DNA from 3 places in the Ancylobacter sp. genome. Region 1 is predicted to be linked to each of the others. Evidence: predicted binding sites of a transcription regulator. Region 1 holds the regulator's gene; each other region holds the start of a gene.

Evidence for each region. Region 1 encodes LexA, which represses DNA repair genes until DNA is damaged. Its sites were predicted from a motif close to TGTTCNNNNTGTGTTCNG; they were not measured.
Region 2: ACQY76_RS09625 (glycosyl transferase) is a predicted target of LexA. The motif match lies at 2,437-2,454, and genes of this name have one in related genera.
Region 3: ACQY76_RS21150 (putative DNA modification/repair radical SAM protein) is a predicted target of LexA. The motif match lies at 2,269-2,286, and genes of this name have one in related genera.

Annotation. Positions count from the first base shown of each region.
Region 1 is NZ_OZ257132.1:4,128,383-4,132,659, forward strand. It holds gene ACQY76_RS19255 (molybdopterin molybdotransferase MoeA) at 1-864, shown strand, start outside; gene hpxZ (oxalurate catabolism protein HpxZ) at 923-1,309, shown strand; gene ACQY76_RS19265 (GntR family transcriptional regulator) at 1,394-2,092, shown strand; gene lexA (transcriptional repressor LexA) at 2,292-2,987, shown strand; gene ACQY76_RS19275 (ComEC/Rec2 family competence protein) at 2,981-4,277, opposite strand, start outside.
Region 2 is NZ_OZ257132.1:2,092,539-2,096,815, forward strand. It holds gene ypfJ (KPN_02809 family neutral zinc metallopeptidase) at 1-167, shown strand, start outside; gene moaB (molybdenum cofactor biosynthesis protein B) at 207-773, shown strand; partial or broken gene ACQY76_RS09620 (IS5 family transposase) at 946-1,715, shown strand; gene ACQY76_RS09625 (glycosyl transferase) at 1,719-2,306, opposite strand; gene ACQY76_RS09630 (PA0069 family radical SAM protein) at 2,649-3,737, shown strand; gene ACQY76_RS09635 (VOC family protein) at 3,737-4,277, shown strand, end outside.
Region 3 is NZ_OZ257132.1:4,539,878-4,544,154, reverse strand. It holds gene ACQY76_RS21155 (UdgX family uracil-DNA binding protein) at 1-1,041, opposite strand, end outside; gene ACQY76_RS21150 (putative DNA modification/repair radical SAM protein) at 1,038-2,252, opposite strand; gene carA (glutamine-hydrolyzing carbamoyl-phosphate synthase small subunit) at 2,354-3,556, opposite strand; gene ACQY76_RS21140 (GatB/YqeY domain-containing protein) at 3,809-4,264, shown strand.

The DNA of each region.
Region 1 (4,277 bases):
ATCACCCTCACGGAAGCGGCAACGCCCGGCCGCCACATCCGCCGCGCCGGAGGCGACTTCGCTGCCGGCGAGACGTTGCTTGCAGCCGGCCATCGCCTGCGCGCCCGCGACCTCGCCCTCATTGCCGCCGCCGATGTCGACAGCATCAGCGTCGCCCGCCGCCCGCGCGTGGCGCTGCTGTCCACCGGCGACGAGTTGGTGCGGCCAGGCGCCGGCGCGGCCGCCCATCAGGTGATCGTCTCCAATATCTATTCGGTCGCCGCGCTGGCCCGCGCCGCCGGCGCGGAGGTGGCCGACCTCGGCATACTGCCCGACCGCATGGACGCCACGCAGGCGGGCGTGCGCGCCGCGCTCGACGCCGGCTTCGACGCGCTGGTGACCACCGGCGGCGCCTCGGTCGGCGACCATGACCTGATCGCGCCGGCGCTCACCGCCCAGGGCGTCGATCTCGCCGTCCACAAGATCGCGCTGCGCCCCGGCAAGCCGCTGATGTTTGGGCTTTCCGCCGATGCACGCACGCAGGTGCTCGGCCTGCCCGGTAATCCGGTCTCGGCCCATGTCTGCGCCCTGCTGTTCCTCGTGCCGCTGATCAAGGCGCTGCAGGGGCTGGAGGTGCCCGCGCATCCCGAGCTGGAGCCCGCACGCCTCGGTAGCGACATCAGGGCCAACGAGCACCGGATGGACTTCCAGCGGGCGGAAATCGTCGGCCACGCCGAGGGCCTGCCCTTGGTTCGGCCGCTGCCGGTTCAGGATAGCTCCATGCTGCGCAACTTGGCCCGCGCCGATGTCCTGCTTGTCCGCCGCCCGCACGCGCCGGCGGCGGCGGCCGGCGAGATGTGCGAGATTTTGCGTTTCGAGGATTGACGGAAGCCGCGTCCGCCTGTGTTCTCAAGGCTTTGCAGGCGGGAAAAAGGGGCTGCGGATGGAAATCGATCTTCCCGAGGTGCTGGCCGAGGTTCGCGCCGCCTTCGAGCGCTATGAGCGCGCGCTTGTCGGCAATGACGTGGCTGAACTCGATGCGCTGTTCTGGGACGATGCGCGCACCATCCGCTATGGCGGCGGTGAGAACCTCTACGGCATTGCGGAGATCCGCGCCTTCCGCACCGCCCGCTCGCCGGTCGGGCTGGAACGCGCCCTCGCAAACACCGCCATTACCACTTATGGCACCGACATGGCGGTGGCTTCCACCTTGTTCCGCCGAACAACGGTGCCGGGACGCGTGGGACGGCAAATGCAGACCTGGATGCGCACGCCGGAAGGTTGGAAGGTCGTCGCCGCCCATGTCAGCCTGATCGACGAACCCAAGTGACCCCTTGGTGAAGCCGGGCGCGCCAGCTAAAGATGCGCCATGCCGTCCGGATCACGGATGGCCCCGTTGGTCGCGTGTTCGCTGATGTCGGTGCTGCCACTACGCTTCCCGCTCGATCCGTCCGCCCCCGGCGCCCGGCGTGCGCGCGTAACGCGCGCCGAAGAACTGCGCATGCATCTCGCCGATGAGATCACGCGGGGCACGCTGCCGCCCGGCACGGCCCTGGACGAAACGGCGCTGGCTGTGCGATTCGGCGTGTCGCGCACGCCGGTCCGCGAGGCGTTGCGCGAACTCGTCGCCTCCGGCCTGGTCGACGCCCGCCCCCATCGCGGCGCTGTCGTGGCCCGGCCCAGCGTCCAACGTCTGCAGGCGATGTTCGAGGTGATGGCCGAGCTGGAGGCGCTCTGCGCCGGGCTCAGCGCCCTCAACATGACGCCGCAGGAGCGCCAGAAGCTGCAAAGCCTGCACGCGGACATGGGCGAGTTGATGCGCCTCGGCGACTTCGCCGCCTATCGCGAACTAAACGAGCAGTTCCACACCTCGATCTATGCCGGCAGCCATAACGACTATCTGATCGAGCTCACACTCGGCACGCGCCGGCGCCTGTCGCCCTTCCGCCGCGCCCAGTTCCGCGCGCTCGGCCGGCTGGCCCTCTCGCACACCGAACATGAGCGGGTGACGACCGCCATACTGCGCGGCGACCGCGACGGCGCCGCCGGAGCGATGCGCAGTCACATCGCCATTGTCCACGATGCCTATGAGCAATACGCCCAGACGGTGTGAACGGCGCAGCCTGATTCACCGCGTCGACACGGCGCTCCGATACCCCCGCCGAGCGGCATTCACACTGCCGAAATGGCGATTACGGTGCGCAGGCCATCGTTTAGCGTCCCTTTACCCATTGTGGAACACAATAAGAACGGCTAGTCTTTGTTCGTGATTTGTTTCGTTCCGGCATCGGCCGACAGACGGGGGTCTCCGGATGCTCACCCGCAAACAGCATGAGCTGCTGCTGTTCATCAATGAACGCCTCCAGCAGGATGGCGTGCCACCTTCGTTCGAGGAAATGAAGGAAGCGCTGGACCTGCGCTCGAAGTCCGGCATCCACCGGTTGATCACGGCGCTGGAGGAACGCGGCTTCATCCGGCGGCTGCCCAACCGGGCGCGCGCGCTGGAAGTCGTCCGCCTCCCGGAGGACGCGCAGCCGCAGCGGCCTGTCCGGGCCTTCGCTCCAAATGTCATTGAGGGCAATCTCGGCAAGGTGCGCCCCTCTTCCGACGACGATGCCGACCGCCGCGTGGTCTCGATCCCGGTCATGGGCCGCATCGCGGCCGGCACGCCGATTTCCGCCATCCAGTCCCGCGACCATACCATTGGCATGCCGCCGGAAATGCTGTCCGGCGGTGAGCATTACGCGCTGGAGGTGCGGGGCGACTCAATGATCGAGGCCGGCATTCTCGATGGCGATCTGGCTCTCATCCGCAAATGCGATGCCGCCAGCACGGGGGAGATCGTGGTCGCCTTGATCGATGACGAGGAAGCCACGCTCAAGCGCCTGCGCCGCAAGGGCGCGTCGGTGGCGCTGGAAGCGGCCAACCCTGCCTATGAGACGCGCATCTTCGGACCGGACCGGGTGCGCATCCAGGGCAAGCTGGTGGGCCTTTTCCGGCGTTATTGAGCGTCGTCCGGCGCTACCTCCGGCCTTTGCAAAGTCTCAGCGCGAGACGTTGCATTGAGCGGCGCCGTTCTTCGGGTTCGGCTCGCGGCAGCGGTAGTTGGTGAGGTCGGCTTGGTTGGTGGAGGCGCCTTCGTCTGAATGTACGTGGTCGGTTCCACTGGCTTGTTCGTCGGCACAGACGCCGTGGGCTCCCAGGGTCGTGTCCCCTGCTCGGGGCGGGCTGCGACGAGGGCGACACGGCCATCGGGCGGGAGCGAGGCGGCTAGCCCCCCGATCGCTGTGCGTTCATCCTGGTAGATTACCGTGGCGGCGCAGTCGTGAGGCGGCGCAAACGGCGTCACCAGAACGGCCGCGAGGCGGCAATCGTCTTCGAGCGAATCGCGGTCGCGCGACAAAGCCACGAGCCGGCCATCACGAAGCGGCAGGGTACAGCCGAGCGCATCGCAGGCCGCATGTTTTGCAAGCTCTTCATCGCCAAAACGGCCGCGTTCGCCGTCGGCGCTCAGCCATTGTTCGACGGCAAAGCGCCCGGCAATGCCGGTGTCGCGATCGCCCATCACCGCGAGCGCCCCGTCTTTGCCGCGCACCGCCACTGTCCGCGCCTCCGCATCGACCCAGATGTCCGGCCGCGGCGCGTGTGCGGCGACGGCAACTCCCGCAAAGGCGAGCACCGGTGCGACGAGAATCAGCCGGGTGCGGGCAAGGCAGACCACCATGAGACCGAGGCTGATCAGCACCAGGCTCGCCATCGGCATGGCCGGCACGCCGCGATCCGCGCCGGGCAGCGCGGCGACAGCCTCGGAGATGTCCCGCATCCGCCCAATGCCCCAGCCCATCAGCCGCCAGGCCGGATCGTCCCATCCGAACGGCATCAGGATCGCTCCGGCAAGCCCCGCCGGCATGACGATGAACGACACCACCGGCATGGCCGCGAGGTTGGCCGCCAGGCTGAGCGGCGCCAGGCGTTGGAAATGGAACGCCGCATAGGGCGCGGTCGCCAGGCCCGCCGACAGCGAGGCCAGCACCAGCGCCCCGACATAACGACCCGGCAGCCCGAGCCATCGCCCCACCTTGCCCGATGGCCGTGCAATAAGGCCACCGAAGCGCTCATAGGCGGCGACCAGGCCGAGCGTGGCGGCGAACGACATCTGTGCCCCGGGGTCGAGCACGGCGGAGGGCGACATCGCCAGCAGCGCCAGCGCCGCAACCGCCAGGGTGCGCAGGGTGAGCGCCGGGCGGCCGAGCACGATTCCCGCGAGCACCAGCAGCGTCATCACATAAGAGCGCTGC
Region 2 (4,277 bases), 2.0 Mb from region 1:
ACGCCGCCTCCGCCATTGGCGACGACCGCCTGCAGAAGCAGTCGCAGGGCCGGGTTGTGCCCGACAGCTTCACCCATGGCAGCTCCGCCCAGCGGATGAAGTGGTTCAAGCAGGGGCTCGATGGCGGGTCGCTGGCGCAGTGCAACACATTCAAGGGCAGCATCTGATGCGGGTCCGCATCTGAACGCCGCCGCCGAGAGGCCGAGATGAATTCCGACACGCCCTTCGTGCCGCTTGCCATCGCGGTGCTCACCATCTCCGACACCCGCACTCCGGCGGATGATCGATCGGGCACGACATTGGCGGACCGCATCACTGCCGCCGGCCACAATCTCGCCGACCGCGCCATCGTGCCGGATGATGTGGAGGCGATCCGCACGCAGGTCGCGGGTTGGATCGCCGATGAAGGGATCGATGTCGTCATCACGACAGGCGGCACAGGCTTCACCGGCCGCGACGTGACGCCCGAGGCGGTGGAGCCGCTGTTCGAGAAGCGCATGGAAGGTTTCTCGACCATTTTCCACATGGTCTCGTTCGGCAAGATCGGCACCTCGACACTGCAGAGCCGCGCGACGGCCGGGGTAGCCAATTCCACCTACATCTTCTGCCTGCCCGGCTCGCCCGGCGCCTGCCGCGACGGCTGGGACGAGATCCTCGTTCACCAGCTCGATATCAGGCACAAGCCCTGCAATTTCGTCGAGATCCTTCCCCGGCTCGACGAGCACCTCAAGCGCGGCAAGCTGCGCGCGCCGCAGGGCGGGACGCTCGGCTAGAGCACGTCCGGTGAAAGTCGGCTCACCGGACGTGCTCTAGGTTTCTGTTTTTACGCATTTTCTTCACGCGAACCGGAACCCACTTCGCTCGAAAATGCTCTAGGTCACAGACCCATAAACGGGATTCCCTTTTGGGTCGGAGGCTGATTCATTTCTCCTGATGGAGGATGAGATGGCCCGCTTTGATCTAACGGATTTCGAGTGGTCGGTGATCCAGCCGCTTTTGCCGAACAAGCCGAGGGGCGTGCCTCGGGTGGACGACCGGCGCGTGCTGAACGGGATTTTCTGGCGACTTCGGACCGGGGCGCCGTGGGCCGACATTCCCGAGCGCTACGGCCCGCACACGACCTGCGTGAACCGCTTCAACCGCTGGCGCAAGGCGGGGGTCTGGGATCGGCTTCTGGAAGCGGTGTCAAAGGCTTACGATGGCGACATCCAGATGATCGATTCCTCCAGCATCCGCGTGCACCAGCACGCCGCCAACGCCCAAAAAAAGACGACCGATCCGGTTGCATGGGTCGCTCGCGGGGCGGCCTGACAACGAAGATCCATGCTCTGGTGGATGCCGAAGGCCTGCCGATCGCCCTGAAATTGACCGAGGGCCAGGCTCATGACGGACGCAGCGCCCGCGACATGCTCGGCGCGCTTGTCGATGGCCAGACCCTCCTGGCCGACCGCGCCTATGACAGCGACGAACTCCGGCAAAGCCTGCGCGAGCGAGGCGCATGGGCCAACATCAAGCCCATGCCGAACCGCAAGAACGTGCCAGCCTTCAGCCCCTTCTTGTATCGCTATCGCAACCTCGTCGAGCGCTTCTTCAACAAGATCAAGCACTACCGCGCCGTTGCGACCCGATACGACAAGCGACCTGACAATTTCCTCGCCGGCGTAAAACTCGCATCACTCAGAATATGGATGCGGTTTAATGAGTCGGTCGCCTAGGGCTCAGGCGTCTTCCGGCAGCAATATCTGCGAGCGCAGCAGCATCAGCCGCTTGCGGCCGACCCGTGCCATCAGGCGACGGCTCGCCTGCGGGCCCGGCATGTGCCCACCCAACGCATCGTAAAGCCGGCGGTGGAGCAGCAACCCCTGTTCCGGGCGCGGCCGGCCGGTAATGGCCTGGCGCATCATCGCCGACGCCTCCCGCAGGCGCGGCGTGACACCGAATCCGTCCAGCGCCAAGCGAAAGGTCGCCGCCCGCTGCTCCGTGGCGCCGATGCGCTCGGCCTGATCGGTGAAATTGCGCACCTCGCGTGCCCAACCCTCCTGAAGCAGCCCGGAAGGCTCCAGGAACAGCAGCCAGGAGGCGCGCGCCGCCGCCGCGCCTTCGCGCAGGCTCGCGCCCCGATCGGCGAAACCGGGCAGGTATTCGCACCCCGCCGCGTCGGCGATCTCGGCTACATCGGCGGAGCCGGCCGAGTCGACGAGAAGCACCTCGCGCACGACGCCGGCGGCGGCGCCGGGCACCAGCGAGGCGAGTGTCGGAATGAGCCGCTTGGCTGTCGCGCCAATGGGAATGACGACCGAGATCACGCGTCCAGTCACCCTCGATGAACGTGGTTCGGGGAAAGGCCGGATGAACGTCCGCGCCAGTCGGATAAGGCGTTTCCTGCCTATCGCACCACTTGCGGGGCGTACAGCCCGGCTGTCGCAATTCCGCTGATGTTCTTGATATGTTCTCAAAGCCGCGCTACAGAATCTCTCATGCAACATCGCGGTTCCGATTCCTCTTCCGGTAATTCCCAGCCACCTCCTGCGCCCCGGCATCTGGGAAGGCTGGCGCAGCAGCGCCGCGACGCCCGGGCGCAGGAGCAGGACGCGACTGCGCGCGACCTCACCGGCCTGTCCGACATCGACGCCGTGGCGCCCCCACCCATGCTGGACTGGATGGTGGAGGCCGAGCGCCGGCGGGGGCGGGGGGCGCTCTCCAATGCGGCGGGACGCTTCGAGCCGCACAGCCGCGAGCGCTTCGACGATGGCTGGATGGGGCTGGACGACCTGCCGCCCTTCCGCACCAGCGTGACGGTGGAAAAGCCACGCACCATCATCAACCGCAACGAATCCCCCGATGTCGGCTTCGATCGCTCGATCAACCCCTATCGCGGCTGCGAGCATGGCTGTGTCTACTGCTTCGCGCGGCCGACCCATGCCTATCAGGGGCTCTCGGCGGGTCTCGATTTCGAGACCAAGCTGTTCGCCAAGCCGGACGCGCCGGAGCTTCTGGCCAAGGAACTGGCCAAGCCGGGCTATGAGCCGCGCACCATCGCGCTCGGCATCAATACCGACGGCTATCAGCCGATCGAGCGGGAATGGCGGCTGACCCGCCGCATCCTCGAAGTGCTGCGCGATTTCGGCCACCCGGTCGGCATCGTCACCAAATCGGCGTTGGTGGTGCGCGACCTCGATATTCTCGGCCCCATGGCCGAGAAGGGGCTGGTGAAGGTGGCGCTGTCCATCACCACGCTCGACCACAAGCTGGCGCGCATCATGGAGCCGCGCGCGGCGACGCCGCAGCGCCGGCTCGATGCGCTGCGCCGCCTCTCCGAGGCCGGCATTCCCACGGCGGTGCTGGTGGCCCCGGTCATCCCCGCCGTCACCGATGCGGAGATGGAGCGCATTCTCGACGCCGCCGCCGCGGCCGGTGCGTCGGAAGCGGGCTATGTCATGCTGCGCGTGCCGCTGGAAATCCGCGACCTGTTCCGCGAATGGCTGCTGGCGCATTTTCCCGACCGCTACCGCCATGTGCTCTCGCTGCTCAAGGAACTGCATGGCGGGCGCGAATATGATTCCACCTTCGGCCAGCGCATGACCGGAACCGGCCCCTATGCCTGGACGCTGGCGCGGCGCTTCGAGATCGCGGTGGAGCGGCTGGGGCTGAATCGTCGCCACACCCGCCTGACCACCCGCCATTTCACCCGCCCGCCGCAGAAGGGCGAGCAATTGTCGCTGTTCGGAGAAGGCTGATGAGCATGATTATCGTCAAGGCCGGGGACGGCAGCACGCCGGCGGACGAGACGCCCGAAAATGGCTCACGCACAGCTGCGGACGAGCGCGCGCGGGAGTTGGAGCCGGGCGACGCGCGGCCTCTGCCGCCTCGCCCGGCGGGAGGGGCTGTGCCGCGTGTGATGCCGCCGCTGCGCCTGTCCCTGGTCACGCTCGGCGTGGCGGATCTGAAGCGGGCGGTGGCGTTCTACGAGGCGCTGGGGCTCGAGCGGCGGGTGAAAGAGGCCACGGGCGCGGCGTTCTTCGACGCCGGCGGCGTGGTGCTCTCGCTCTATCCGCGCCCCGAACTCGCCGCCGATGCGGGCGTGCTGCCGGGCCGCGCCGGTGCCTTTGGCGGCATCGCGCTGGCCTGCAACCGGGCGAGCCGGGCGGAGGTCGACACCACGCTTATCCGCGCCGTGGCAGCGGGCGGCCGGGCGCTGCGCCCGGCGCAGCCGACGTTCTGGGGCGGCTATTCCGGCTATGTCGCCGATCCCGACGGGCACCCGTGGGAGATTGCCC
Region 3 (4,277 bases), 410 kb from region 1:
CTGGTCGCCCGGCTGCTCGCCCACCAGAGCGAGGACGGCACCCGGCGGGCCTTCTCCCAGCACGGCGCGGGTGCCGCCGGAAACGAAGGCGGGGGTGGCGGAAATCAACGCGTTGAGCTCGGCAAGGCTGGCGGGAGCCTGATGCGCCATCGCCGCCACCGCGCGGACGGGATCGCGCTTGCGCGGCGCGCTCGCCTCGCGGGCGATCATGTCGGCGACGCGGGCCGGCGCGCCTTCCAGAAGCCCCGGGATCAACCGCGCCTCCGGCAGGTTCGGCCAGTATTTCTTCGGCATCTCCGCGCGCATCATCGTCGGGTTGGCGCGGGCCGGGTTGAAGACGCTGGCGTAATAGGCGAGCCAGCCTTCCTCGAAGCCGTCGCCTTCCGGCAGGTGGGGACGGCCCGCCGGCGGGCCGAAGGCGAGGTGCTCACCATTCCACCCCACCGTGCCGGCCGGGGTGAGGATCGCCCAGTCCATGGCGGGAAAGCGCTTGCGAAAGAACGGCGCCACCGCCTCGACGATGAAGTGGTCGGGCTCGAACCAGGCGACAAAACGCTCCCGGCCGTTCTCCATGCCCAGCGCCTTGAAGCGCACGAAGGCGTGCATCTTGTGGATGTCGCGTCGCACTGCCTTCGCCATCAGGCCGAGCCGATGCACCAGCGGGTCGGCCGGGTTGTCGGCCAGCTGCCGCTCGCCATGCAGCACCCGCCAGATCAGCGTATAAAGCCGCGCGAAACGCTCGGGCTCGCGATGGCACAGCACGAGATCGACCAGACCGGCGACGGCGCGCGGCAGCGACAGGGCAGGGGCGTCCGTCGGCGTCCCGGCGGCAGCGGCGGGGATGCCGAACAGGTCCGCGCGCTCCGTCTCGGCCGATGTCCGGCCGCCCGGCGCCGCCATCGCCCAGGCGACCCCGGCGGGCGGCACCTGCGCCGCCACCAGCGCACGCACGGCGGCACGGAAACCCGCGAGGTCGGCGCCGAAGCGCAGAGTGACCGCGCGGATGTCGCCGGTTGCTGCCGGCGCCACCGGCGCGCTCACGCGAACAGCTCCAGCTGCCGGGCGGGCGGGGCGAGGCGCTCGCGCAGGTCGGCACGGTCGGTGAGCTTGAGCGGGTGATGGTCGGCGGTGATGAGAAAGGGGCGCGCCCGCTTCACCCCCGTGCTGAGCCGGGCGATGTCGTCTAGCGTCAGCCGGGTCTGGCGGCGCGCGCGGAGCAGCCGATCCACCGCCCTTGTGCCGAGGCCCGGCACCCGCAGCAAAAGCTCGCGGTCGGCGATGTTCACGTCGACCGGGAAACGCTCGCGGTGCTTGAGCGCCCAGGCGAGCTTGGGGTCGATGTCGAGATCGAGCATGCCGTCGGCGCCACCGGCGGCGATCTCCGCGACCGAGAAGCCGTAGAAGCGCAGCAGCCAGTCGGCCTGGTAGAGCCGGTTCTCGCGGCGCAGCGGCGCCGGCTTCACCGGCAGCATGCGGCTCGCCTCGGGGATCGGGCTGAAGGCGGAATAATAGACGCGCTTGAGACCATAGCCGCCATACAGCGTGGCGCTGGCGTCCAGCACCGCCGCGTCGGTGGTGGCGTCGGCGCCGACGATCATCTGCGTGCTCTGGCCGGCCGGGGCGAAGCGACGCTTTTCCTCGCGCGCCTCGGTGATGCGCTCCTTCAACTGGCCCATCGTCGCCTTGATGCCCGGCGCGTCCTTCTCCGGCGCCAGCTCCTTCAGGCTGATGTCGGAGGCGAGCTCGACATTCACCGAGAGCCGGTCGGCCCACAGGCCTGCCTGCTCGACCAGCCAGGGGCTGGCCTCGGGAATGGCCTTGAGGTGGATGTAGCCGGCGAAGCCATGGTCATGCCGCAGCCGCCGGGCCACCAGCATCATCTGCTCCATCGTGTAGTCGGGCGAGCGGATGATGCCGGAAGAGAGGAACAGCCCCTCAATGTAATTGCGCTTGTAGAAGCCGAGGGTGATGGCCACCACCTCGTCCACCGAGAAGCGCGCCCTCTGCACGTTCGAGGAGCGGCGGTTGATGCAATAGGCGCAGTCGAACAGGCAGTAATTGGTCAGCAGGATTTTCAGCAGCGACACGCAGCGCCCGTCCGGCGTGTAGGAATGGCAGATGCCCATTCCGGTGGTCGACCCGATGCCGTCCTTCTTCGCCGCGCGCCCGCCGGCACCGGATGAGGCGCAGGAGGCGTCGTATTTGGCCGCATCGGCCAATATGCCGAGCTTGGTCTTGAGTGCATCATCCACGTCGGCGATCCTCCGACGTTCACTTTATGTTCCTGCCATGGGCGGATCAACCCGGCGGCGATACCGCCCCGGGGAGGCCCCGAGGCGGCGATGTCGGGCGATCAGGCCGCCTTGTTCCTGGCGATCATCGCGACGAATCGGTCGAACAGATAATGGCTGTCCTGCGGGCCGGGGCTGGCTTCCGGGTGATACTGCACCGAGAACACCGGCCTGTCGGTCAGCGCGATGCCGGCATTGGAGCCGTCGAACAGCGAGACATGGGTTTCCTGCGCGGTGGCCGGCAGGCTGTCGCGATCCACGGCGAAGCCGTGATTCATCGAGGTGATCTCGACCTTGCCGGTGGTCTGGTCCTTCACCGGGTGGTTGGCGCCATGGTGGCCCTGGTGCATCTTCACCGTGCGGCCGCCGACCGCGAGGCCGATCATCTGGTGGCCGAGGCAGATGCCGAAGGTCGGCACGCCGCGGTCGATGATCTCGCGAATCACCGGCACGGCATATTCGCCCGTGGCCGCCGGGTCGCCCGGGCCGTTGGACAGGAACACGCCATCCGGCTGCAGCGCCATGATCTCTTCCGCCGAGGTGGTGGCGGGCACCACCGTCACCTGGCAGCCGGCGCGGGCCAGCAGGCGCAGGATGTTGCGCTTGATGCCGTAGTCGATGGCGACGACATGGTGGGCGGGGGCGTTCTGCCGGCCAAATCCGTCCGGCCAGCTCCAGGTGGTCTCATCCCAGGAAAAGCGCTGGGCGGTGGTCACCATCGGCACGAGGTCCATGCCCTCAAGCCCGGGCCACTGCGCCGCTTCCGCCTTCAGCGCCGGCAGGTCGAATTGGCCGTTTGCCGCATGGGCGATGACCGCGTTCGGCATGCCGCCGTCGCGGATCAGCGCGGTGAGGGCGCGGGTGTCGATGCCGGAGATGGCGATGATGCCGCGCGCCTTCAGCCACGCGTCGAAATGGCGGGTGGCGCGGTAGTTCGACGGGTCGGTGATGGCCGAGTGCAGCACGACGCCGCGCACGCCGGAGGCGCCGGCCATCGAGATGGTCTCGACGTCTTCCTCATTGGTGCCGACATTGCCGATATGGGGGAAGGTGAAGGTGATGATCTGCCCGGCATAGGACGGATCGGTCAGCACTTCCTGATAGCCGGTCATGGCGGTGTTGAAGCATACTTCACCCACCGCCTGCCCGGTGGCGCCGAGGCCGAAACCTTCCAGAACCGTGCCATCGGCCAGGACGAGGACGGCGGTCGCGAGCGGCTCGGCCCACACGTCATCGCCGGTGTGCTGTTCAGCGCTACCGTTCATTGATCTTGTTCCCTGTCATCGTGTGCCCTAATTAGTCCGTTGCCGCGCCGGATGCCAGCCTTCCCGCTGCGTATCTGGCCCACGAATTGCGGATGGCTGCGCCGAGACCCGGCGCGGCGCACGCGCGAGACGCGGCGACCGCCGGAATGGGCCGCGATCCCATGGGGCGAACATCCATTGGCGCGAGTGGCGTGCGGTCCGGCAGACAGGCCGGGCGCGCCGTCTCGCGGATTGCAGGAAGGCTTAATCAAAGTGTTGCGCGACGAGATCAACCAATCGCTGAAACAGGCCATGAAGGCGCAGGACAAGCTGCGTCTCGGCACGCTGCGCCTCGTCAATGCCGCGATCAAGGACCGCGACATCGAGGCGCGCGGCCATGGCAAGGACCCGCTCTCCGACGACGAACTGCTCGGCCTGCTCGCCAAGATGATCAAGCAGCGCGAGGAATCGGCGAAGGTCTATGAGGAGGCCGGCCGCGCCGAGCTGGCCACGCAGGAGCGCGAGGAAATCCTCGTCATCCAGTCCTTCCTGCCCACGCAGATGACCGAGGCAGAAGCGCAGGCGGCGGTCGCCGCTGTCATCGCCGATATCGGCGCGCATGGCCTCAAGGACATGGGCCGCACCATGGCGGCGCTGAAGGAGCGCCACACGGGCGTGATGGATTTCGGCAAGGCCAGCGGCACGGTGAAGGCGCTGCTTACCGCGTGAGCGGCGGCGCCGC